DNA from 2 places in the Rhizobium sp. BK212 genome. Region 1 is predicted to be linked to the other one. Evidence: riboswitches for the same ligand, from Rfam matches in the RefSeq annotation. Region 1 holds a riboswitch; the other holds the start of a gene.
The links. Region 1 has a riboswitch for cobalamin ahead of nrdH (glutaredoxin-like protein NrdH). Riboswitches for the same ligand answer to the same signal wherever they lie in the genome.
Positions count from the first base shown of each region.

Region 2: it holds a riboswitch for cobalamin, as region 1 does, so the genes downstream of both, cobU (bifunctional adenosylcobinamide kinase/adenosylcobinamide-phosphate guanylyltransferase) here and nrdH (glutaredoxin-like protein NrdH) in region 1, are expected to answer to the same signal.

Region 1 covers NZ_JACIFS010000017.1:19,388-24,142, reverse strand. Annotated here, with positions in the region: gene nrdE (class 1b ribonucleoside-diphosphate reductase subunit alpha) at 1-1,182, opposite strand, end outside; gene nrdI (class Ib ribonucleoside-diphosphate reductase assembly flavoprotein NrdI) at 1,161-1,565, opposite strand; gene nrdH (glutaredoxin-like protein NrdH) at 1,579-1,800, opposite strand; cobalamin riboswitch at 2,081-2,307, opposite strand; gene FHT79_RS31505 (heavy metal translocating P-type ATPase) at 2,547-4,755, opposite strand, start outside.
Region 2 covers NZ_JACIFS010000003.1:14,108-18,862, forward strand. Annotated here, with positions in the region: gene FHT79_RS10065 (chloride channel protein) at 1-1,574, opposite strand, end outside; cobalamin riboswitch at 1,833-2,229, shown strand; gene cobU (bifunctional adenosylcobinamide kinase/adenosylcobinamide-phosphate guanylyltransferase) at 2,451-2,960, shown strand; gene cobW (cobalamin biosynthesis protein CobW) at 2,965-4,014, shown strand; gene cobN (cobaltochelatase subunit CobN) at 4,019-4,755, shown strand, end outside.

The sequences.
Region 1 (4,755 bases):
CCGATTCACCGTGTCCTCGAACATGATATAGGGGTAGCCGCTCTCGAACTGGATTTCGGCAAGCACCTGGAAGAATTCGCGCGCCTTGATCTTCTTCTTTGAAATGCGGGCATCCGCCACCATCTCGCGGTACTTTTCCGTCACCGAAATCTCGGTGAAAGGCGCGCCATAGACGCGTTCCACGTCATAGGGCGAGAACAGGTACATGTCTTCATTGTTCTTGGCGAGCTCGAAGGTGATGTCGGGCACGACGACGCCGAGCGACAGCGTCTTGATGCGGATCTTCTCGTCGGCATTTTCACGCTTGGTATCGAGGAAGCGCATGATGTCGGGGTGATGGGCGTTGAGATAGACCGCACCCGCGCCCTGCCGCGCCCCGAGCTGGTTGGCATAGGAAAAACTGTCTTCGAGCAGCTTCATCACCGGGATGATGCCAGACGACTGGTTCTCGATCTGCTTGATCGGCGCGCCGGCCTCGCGGATATTGGTCAGCGACAGCGCCACGCCGCCGCCGCGCTTCGACAATTGCAGCGCCGAATTGATCGACCGGCCGATCGATTCCATATTGTCCTCGACGCGCAGCAGGAAGCAGGAAACCAGCTCTCCGCGCTGCTTCTTGCCGGCATTGAGGAAGGTCGGCGTCGCCGGCTGGAAACGGCCGGAAATGATCTCGTCCACCATGTCGCGGGCAAGGCCCTCGTCGCCGCGCGCAAGCGCCAGCGCCACCATGCAGATGCGGTCCTCGTAGCGCTCGAGATAGCGCTTTCCGTCGAAGGTCTTCAGCGTATAGCTGGTGTAATATTTGAAGGCGCCGAGGAAGGTCGGGAAACGGAATTTCCTGGCATAGGCCTGGTCGAACAGGTCTCGCACGAAATTGAAGGAATACTGGTCGAGAACCTCCTGCTCGTAATAACCCTCGGTCACGAGGTAATCGAGCTTTTCCCTCAGATTGTGAAAGAACACCGTGTTCTGGTTCACATGCTGCAGGAAATACTGCTTGGCCGCCAAACGATCCTTGTCGAGCTGGATCCGCCCATCCTCGTCATAGAGGTTCAGCATGGCGTTCAGCGCGTGATAGTCGAGCGTTTCCGCCGCTTTCAAAGGGCGTTCGCCTGCGGGATGAGCAAAAGTGTTATGCGGTTTTGCGCCCGCATCCCGCGTCAGAGTTGTTCCCGTGTCCAAAATCGTTCCATCCCGTGTTTGACGTTGGCGACGTCGTCTTCCGTGCCCATGAGCTCGAACCTGTAGAGGTACGGCACCAGGCATTTCCGCGAGACCACGTCGCCGGCGAGCCCGTATGTCTCGCCGAAATTGCTGTTGCCCGCGGCAATCACGCCGCGGATGTGTCCTCGGTTTTCCGCATCGTTCAAGAAACGAATCACCTGCTTGGGAACGGCACCCTTGCCGCCGTCGCCGCTATAAGTCGGCACAACAAGCACGAAGGGTTCGTGGATATGGAACGCGTCAACGCCACCGGTCGGAATGCGCGCCGCGCGCAGTCCGAGCTTGGCGACGAACCGATGGGTATTTTCGGATCGGCTGGAATAATAGACGATCAACCCCACCGCTTGTCCTCACTCAGGAGAGCGCGCTGATCATGTCGGGGCGGAAGCCCGCCCAGTGCTGCTCGCCGGCGATGACGACAGGCGCCTGCATGTAGCCGAGGCTGCGGACCCGATCGAGCGCTTCGGCATCCTGCGAGATATCGACGATGTCATAATCGACACCCAGACGGTCGAGGGCGCGGTAGGTGGCAGTGCACTGGACGCAGGCAGGCTTGCTGTAGACGGTAATGGTCATAGTATTCCTCGTGACGAAGCGATTGGGACGCAGGACATCGATCGGAAATCTCTCGATATCCGTCGAAAAGGCTCTGTATTTTGCAGCTATGCGGCTCGTTCAGCCGCCGGGCGCGACGTGCCCTTTATATTGCGCGGGTGGCGGCCTGAATTGAGATACTGACATGACTTCACCCCGAAGTGGCTCAATGCGAAGGTTTCAGGGGCCGAGGTTCGGGCCTGCGAAACGCGATGCGGAGATCCCCGCAGCCATGCAAACGCGACCTTCCGGACACCCCGCCCGTGGACGTTTTGTTCGAGGCAGGTCTCCTGGCTCACGGGTCGATGCACCCTGCCCCAGCCTTCCCGGAGCATCATGCTCCAGTGACCTGAAATCGGACAGTTGCTCACCGCTTACAGTTGCGGGGGCAGCTCCGGCATTGCCGCGCCATGATGGCGAAGCGCACCGAATTCCCGTCTTAGCCATCGATCCTTACGAATCGATGGAACCTCGAACACTAGATATAGTACGCCAATCCAAATTCGCGTCAACGGATGGTTTGTGCGTTGCGTTACGACAGGTTTGAAATCGCTACATTCCTGTGAAGAACATGGATAACCAAAGCTTAAAGACAGCAGGCTGTGGAGAAGCCCCACGAGGGGAGCCGACCTATGACCGGTCCAAAGATTTCGATTCGAGATCAGGCCCGAATCGTCGATGGGACATCCCGCCGGTGACGGGCGCCGGAGGATGAAGTCGGGGAATGCTTATATCTTTATCCGAAGCAGCCGCAGCGCGTTGATCGTCACCAGCACAGTGGCGCCGGTATCGGCGAGGATCGCCGGCCAGAGCCCGGTAATGCCCATGATCGTCGTCACCAGGAACACCGCCTTCAGCCCCAGCGCGATGCTGATGTTCTGCTGGATGTTGCCCATCGTGCGTTTGGAAAGTTCGATCATCCGCGCCACGTCGCCGACGCGTCCGTGCAGCACGGCGGCATCCGCGGTCTCCAGCGCCACATCGGTGCCGCCGCCCATGGCGATGCCGATATCGGCAGCGGCCAGCGCCGGAGCATCGTTGATGCCGTCGCCGACCTTGGCGACGATGAAGCCCTGGCGCTTCAATTCGCCGACAACACGCTGCTTGTCCTCAGGCATCATCTCCCCGAGCCAGTCGATGCCGAGCATGCCGGCCACCGCTGCCGCCGTCCGCTTGTTGTCGCCTGTCAGCATCATCGCCTTGACGCCTGCCGATTTGAGGGTAGCGAGCCCGGCCTCGGCATCCTCGCGCGGCTCGTCGCGCATGGCGATCAGGCCGGCCGCGATACCGTTGCCGAGCAGCACCGATACGCTCTTGCCCTCGTCGTTCAGCGCCGTGATGCGTGCATCCTGCTCCGCGCTGAGCGCCCCGAGCGCACGGGCAGCCGGCGGCGACAACAGGTCCAGTGTCTCGCCGCCGACCTTGCCGCTGACACCCTTGCCCGGCAGCGCTTCCAGCTCAAAGGCTGGCGGCACGGGAACGCCGTCCGCTTTGGCGCGGTTGAGGATAGCCAGGGCCAAGGGATGGCTGGATCCCTGCTCCAGCACCGCCGCGCGCGACAACACCTGCGCCTCCTTCAATCCGAAGGAAATGATGTCGGTCACCTGTGGCCTGCCCTCGGTCAGCGTGCCTGTCTTGTCGAAGGCGACCATCGTCACCTTGCCGAGCGTTTCCAGCACCGCGCCGCCCTTCATCAGCAGCCCGCGCCGCGCCCCCGCCGAAAGCGCAGCGGCGATTGCCGCCGGCGTCGAGATGACAAGCGCACAGGGGCAGCCGATCAGCAGGATGGCGAGGCCCTTGTAGATCCATTCGTCCCACGACCCGCCGAACAGCAGCGGCGGAACGATGGCAACCAATGCTGCGACCACGACCACGCCGGGCGTGTAATAGCGCGAGAAGCGGTCGATGAAGCGTTCGGTCGGCGCCTTCGATTCCTGCGCTTCCTCCACCAATTTGACGACGCGGGCGATGGTATTGTCGGCGGCCGCCGCCGTGACGCGAACCCTGAGCACAGCATCGCCATTCACCGTGCCGGCAAAAACGACGGCATCGACGCCCTTGCGCACCGGCGTGCTCTCCCCCGTCACCGGCGCCTCGTCGATCGCACTCTCGCCGGAAACAATGATGCCGTCCGCCGAAATCCGGTCCCCCGGACGCACCATGATGATGGCGCCGACAGCAAGGCTTTCCGCCGGCACTTCCCGCGTCTGGCCATTGTCTTCGAGCAGCGCATTCTTCGGCACCAGGGCCGCCAGCGACTGGATGCTTTGGCGTGCCTTGCCCGCCGCCACCCCTTCCAGCAACTCGCCGACCAGGAACAGGAACACGACGGTTGCCGCCTCCTCGCCGGCATTGATGATGACGGCGCCAACGGCAGCAATCGTCATCAGCATCTCGATCGAAAACGGTGTTCCCGAGAAGGCGGCCATGACGGCGCGCCGCGCGATCGGCACCAGCCCGATCAGCATGGCGACGATGAAGGCATAAGAACCAATCGCCGGTACGAGTTGGCCGACGGCATAGGCGGCAACGAGTGCGCCACCCGAAAGGATGGTCAGCCGGCCCTTCCGGCTCTGCCACCAGGGACCGGCCATCGGCGCTTGGTCGTGTCCGTGCAGCCCCTCGATTTCCTTCGCGCCGTGATCGTGCGGATGGTCATGACCCGCACGATCGTGGCCGTCATGGTCATGGCTCGCGTGGTCGTCGTGATCATGTCCATGGTCGTGACGATGCTGCGGGCTGGCATGCACAGGCGCAGCATTTCCGGCAAGCGGGGCGACGGAATAGCCGAGCCCTGTCACTTTCCTTTCAATCGCCTTGAGATCGCTGCTGCCGTCATGCCGGACGGTCATCGTGCCCGCCATCACCGAAACGGAAACATCGGCGACACCCGCTACGCGTCTGACCGCGGTATCGATCTTGTTTGCGCAGGCGGCG
Region 2 (4,755 bases), on a different contig from region 1:
AGCGTCTTGCCCTCGTCCTGTGCGTCGGTCGGATTGGCGTAAATCTCCGGCACCAGCACGAGGCCCGCATATTTGTCGCTCTCCTCGACGAGGACGACGCGTTGGACCGAGCCGATCGGGAAGGCTTGCTTGAATTCTTCCAGGGAGATGCTCGCTTTTGCCGTCTTGACGTCGGCGCGCATCAGCTTGTCCACCGTCAGGTTGCGAATCCAGCCGACATCGTGGGCGCTGCGGATGCTTTCGCCGCGCAGGTGGAAACGCCATGTGGCGAAGGAATAGCCGAAGGTCGAGCGTACGACGAGGGACGAGGTGATGACGGCGGCGAGCACCAGCGCGGTGATCGGGAAATCGCCGGTGATTTCGAGCGCCAGGAACGTCATGGTCAGCGGTCCGCCGATAACGGCGACGGCAAGCGAGCTCATGCCGACCACGGCATAGATGACGGGGGTCAGCGTCGCATCGGCGAAATAGGGTCCGCAATAGGCAAAGAGCTTGCCGAGCAGGGCGCCCATGAACAACGAGGCGAAGAACAAGCCGCCCCTGAAGCCGGAGCCGATCGAGATCGCCGAGGCCAGGGATTTCAACAGGAAGAGACCGATCAGTGTCGGGATCGCCACCTCGCGGGAGAGGTTGAGATGCAGCGCGCCGTGGCCGGCCGAGAGCACCTGCGGCGAGATCATCGCCAAGAGCCCGACGATGACGCCACCGAGCGCCGGGCGGAAGGGTGGGGCGATCGAACTCTTGCGCGCCAGTTCCTCGACGAAGGAGACGCCCTGCATGATCAGGATACCGATGCCGGCGCAGAAGGCGCCGAGCAGCAGCGCCGGGATATAGTCGGCCGGCACGACCGAGCCGAAGCTGCCGATATCGATGGTGAAATCACCATCGGCAAGCAGCCTTGCGACAAGGGTGGAAATGAGAGCTGAGACGACGACGGGTGTCAGCGACACGATTGTATAGGTGCCGATGATCAGCTCGAAGGCATAGAAGGCGCCGGTCAGCGGCGCGTTGAAGGCTGCGGCGATGGCGCCCGCCGCGCCGCAGCCGACGAGGATGCGCAGGTCGGAGCGGCGAAGCTGCAGCTTCAGGCCGAATTTCGAGGCAAGGCCGGCGGCAAGCTGGGTATAGCCGGCCTCCAGTCCGACCGAGGCGCCGAACCCGTTGGAGATCAGGTTCTGGACGGCAACGATGATGCTGTCGGTCAAGGATAGACGGCCGCCATGCAGCGCATTGGCTTCGATCGGGTCGACCATCGGCTTCTTGCGCCGTTTCGCCAGCACCAGGAGCAACAGGCCGAGCAGGGCGCCGCCGATGACGGGCGCGGTGAGCAGCAGCATCTTGTTCTCGATCTCGGATGAGCTCAGCCGCTCGCTATCGGCGATGCCGAAGACCAGCTGATGCAGCTCGCTCGAGACGTAGCTCATACCGGTGACGGCGAGACCCGAGATGATGCCGACGACGGCGCCCGCCAGTGACAGGCCGACCTCGCTGCGGCGGGTCAGCGCCCGCAGGCGGCCCGGATCGAAGAAAACACGCAGCGCCCGGAAACGGCGCCGATCCAATTTCATAAGCATGGCTAGACAACTAGGCGGGGAGAGGCCCGGTCAAGGGCGGAGATGGTCGCGCAGTCCGCTTGCGACGCAATTGCGGCGAAAAGCCGGCGCCCGGGACAAATATTTATGACGTAAGCCTATGATAAATGACGATATTTTAGGTAGAGTAAGTCGTGTTGATAGGGTTGGGCCATCTGGTCGGAAGCTGACCGGCCGTCAAGGCCGGTTGACTTCACACCCCGGCTTGCCTAACCATCCCTCAACGGATGGTCGCCCGACCATCCTGACATAACGGATGGTTCCGGATCGGTGTTGCGCCCTTCCGGATGAAAAGGGAATGTGAAGGGGCGGACCCAAACCGGGCGCCTTCATCACAGCCGACCCCGCGACTGTAGAGCGGTCAGGGTCTTCCATCCGGCACCGAGCCTTTCCGGCCGGCGGCTTGCAATCATGCAAGCGGGCGGGATGGGCGATATGCCGGAAAAGCCACTGGAGATGCATGGTGATCAACCGGGGTCGGACGCCTCTAAATCTACGAATCGTCCACCTTTTCACCAATGCAGCCGGGAAGGCGAGGATGATCCGCCGGCACGATCAGGGCGACCGGTTTCCGGTCTGCCCCGATCGCGGCCGATAACCGCGAGCCAGGAGACCTGCCATTACGTGCCGGGCCAGAAGCCCACACCTGGGCACTACGCCCGTTGCCAGCACGGAGGTTGTCTTGGCTGAACGATTGAATTCAGCGCGGCCTGGTGCGGCGCTCGCGACGCCTCCAAGCAGCCCTGCAAGAGGAGTGCTTTCGGCCGCTTATGTCGAATACTCGGTCCCCCCAGCAGTCGAAAAAGGTGCACTCGGAACAAGCCACGGCTACGCACCCTCCCTGAGGAGCGTCTGAGCATGACCACCATCTTCATCCTCGGCGGCGCGCGCTCTGGCAAATCCCGCTTCGCCGAAGCTCTCGTCACCGCGACCGGCCTCGACCGCCACTACCTTGCCACCGGCCGGGCCTGGGACGAGGAGATGCAGGCGCGTATCACTCAGCACAAGGCCGACCGCGGTCCGTCCTGGACGACGCATGAGGAGCCGCTCGATCTCGTCGGCAAGCTTGGCGCCATCGACGGCGAAGGGCGCATCGTGCTGATCGACTGCCTGACGCTCTGGGTCACCAATCTGATGATGGAGGAGCGCGACATGCCGGCGGAATTTGCAGCGCTCGCCGATTTCCTGCCCGCCGCGAAGGCGCGGCTCGTTTTCGTTTCCAACGAGGTCGGCCTCGGCATCGTGCCTGACAATCGCATGGCGCGGGATTTCCGCGATCATGCCGGCCGGCTGCACCAATCGATCGCGGCGAAGGCCGCCGAAGTTTATTTCATCGCGGCAGGCCTGCCGCTGAAAATGAAGGGTTAAGTTCATGAACCAGCAGAAAATTCCCGCAACCGTCATCACCGGCTTCCTCGGCGCCGGTAAGACCACGATGATCCGCAACCTGCTCACCAATGCCGGCGGCAAGAAGATCGCGCTCATCATCAACGAATTCGGCGATCTCGGTGTCGACGGTGACGTGCTGAAGGGCTGCGGCGCGGAGAATTGCACCGAGGACGACATCATCGAACTCACCAATGGTTGCATCTGCTGCACTGTCGCCGACGATTTCATTCCGACGATGACGAAGCTGCTCGAGCGCGAACAGCGGCCCGACCACATCGTCATCGAAACCTCGGGCCTCGCCCTGCCGCAGCCGCTGGTCGCCGCTTTCAACTGGCCCGATATCCGCACGCAAGTGACCGTCGACGGCGTCATCACGGTGGTCGATAGCGCCGCCGTTGCCGCCGGCCGGTTCGCCGACGACCATGATGCCGTCGATGCGCGCCGCGCCGAGGATGAATCGCTCGATCACGAAAGCCCGATCGAGGAGCTGTTCGAGGATCAGCTCACCTGCGCCGATCTCATCGTGCTCAACAAGACCGACCTGATCGACGCGGCAGGTCTTATCAGGGTGCGCGACGAGGTTGCCTCCCGCACGGTGCGCAAGCCCGCGATCATCGAGGCGAAGAACGGCGAAGTCTCGGCCGGCATCCTGCTCGGCCTCGGTATCGGCACCGAGGACGATGTCGCCAATCGCAAGTCGCATCATGAGCTGGAGCATGAAGACGGCGCGCCGCACGACCACGACGAGTTCGACAGCTTCGTCGTCGATCTCGGACCCGTTGCCGATCCCGCCGGCTTCGTCGAGAAGCTGAAGACGATCATATCAACCCATGACGTGCTGCGCCTCAAGGGTTTCGTCGATATCGCTGGCAAGCCGATGCGCCTGCAGCTCCAGGCTGTCGGCAGCCGCATCGATCATTATTTCGACCGCGCCTGGGCTCCAGGCGAAAAACGCACGACGCGCCTCGTCGTCATCGGCCTGCACGAGATGGATCAGGACGCGGTGAGGACGGCAATCGAAGAGCTGGCATAAACCAATGCATCTGCTTCTGGCCCAGCAGGGAACGATCAGCGACGGCGAGGAGGCGATTGACCTCGGGCAGACGCCGGGCGAAATCCTGTTCCTGTCGGCTGCCGACAGCGAGCTTGCCGCGATCGCGGCCGCCCGTCGCGATCGCGGTGGGCAGCATTCGTTGCGGCTCGCCAGCCTGATGAGCCTCAAGCATCCGATGTCGGTCGATACCTATGTCGAGCGCACGGCGCGGCATGCCAAGCTGATTATCGTGCGGGCGCTCGGCGGCGCCAGCTATTTTCACTATGCGCTGGAAGCGCTGCATGCCGCAGCGTCCCGCGCCGGTGCATTGATCGCGGTGCTGCCGGGTGACGCGAAGCCGGATGCCGGGCTCGTCCCTTTCTCCAATGTTGATCTCGACGATCTCAATGCGCTGTGGGCCTATCTGATCGAGGGTGGCGATGCCAATGCGCGGGCCTTCCTCGACTATGCCGGGGCGATGCTGGCAGGCATGGAGAAGCCGGCGCCGGCGGTGCCACTGATGAAGGCCGGCATCTGGTGGCCGGGGCGAGGGTTGATCGGGGTTGAGGAGTGGCGGCGGGTTGTTGCGGAGGAGTCTTGGCGCGTGGCTGCCTCTTTGTCCGGCAGGACAGAGGGGGGTACCTCAAACTCGACGGAGAAGATGGGAATCGAACCCACACCTTCCCCCGTCGTCGCTATCAGCTTCTACCGCGCCCTCGTCCAAAGCGGCGAAACCGGGCC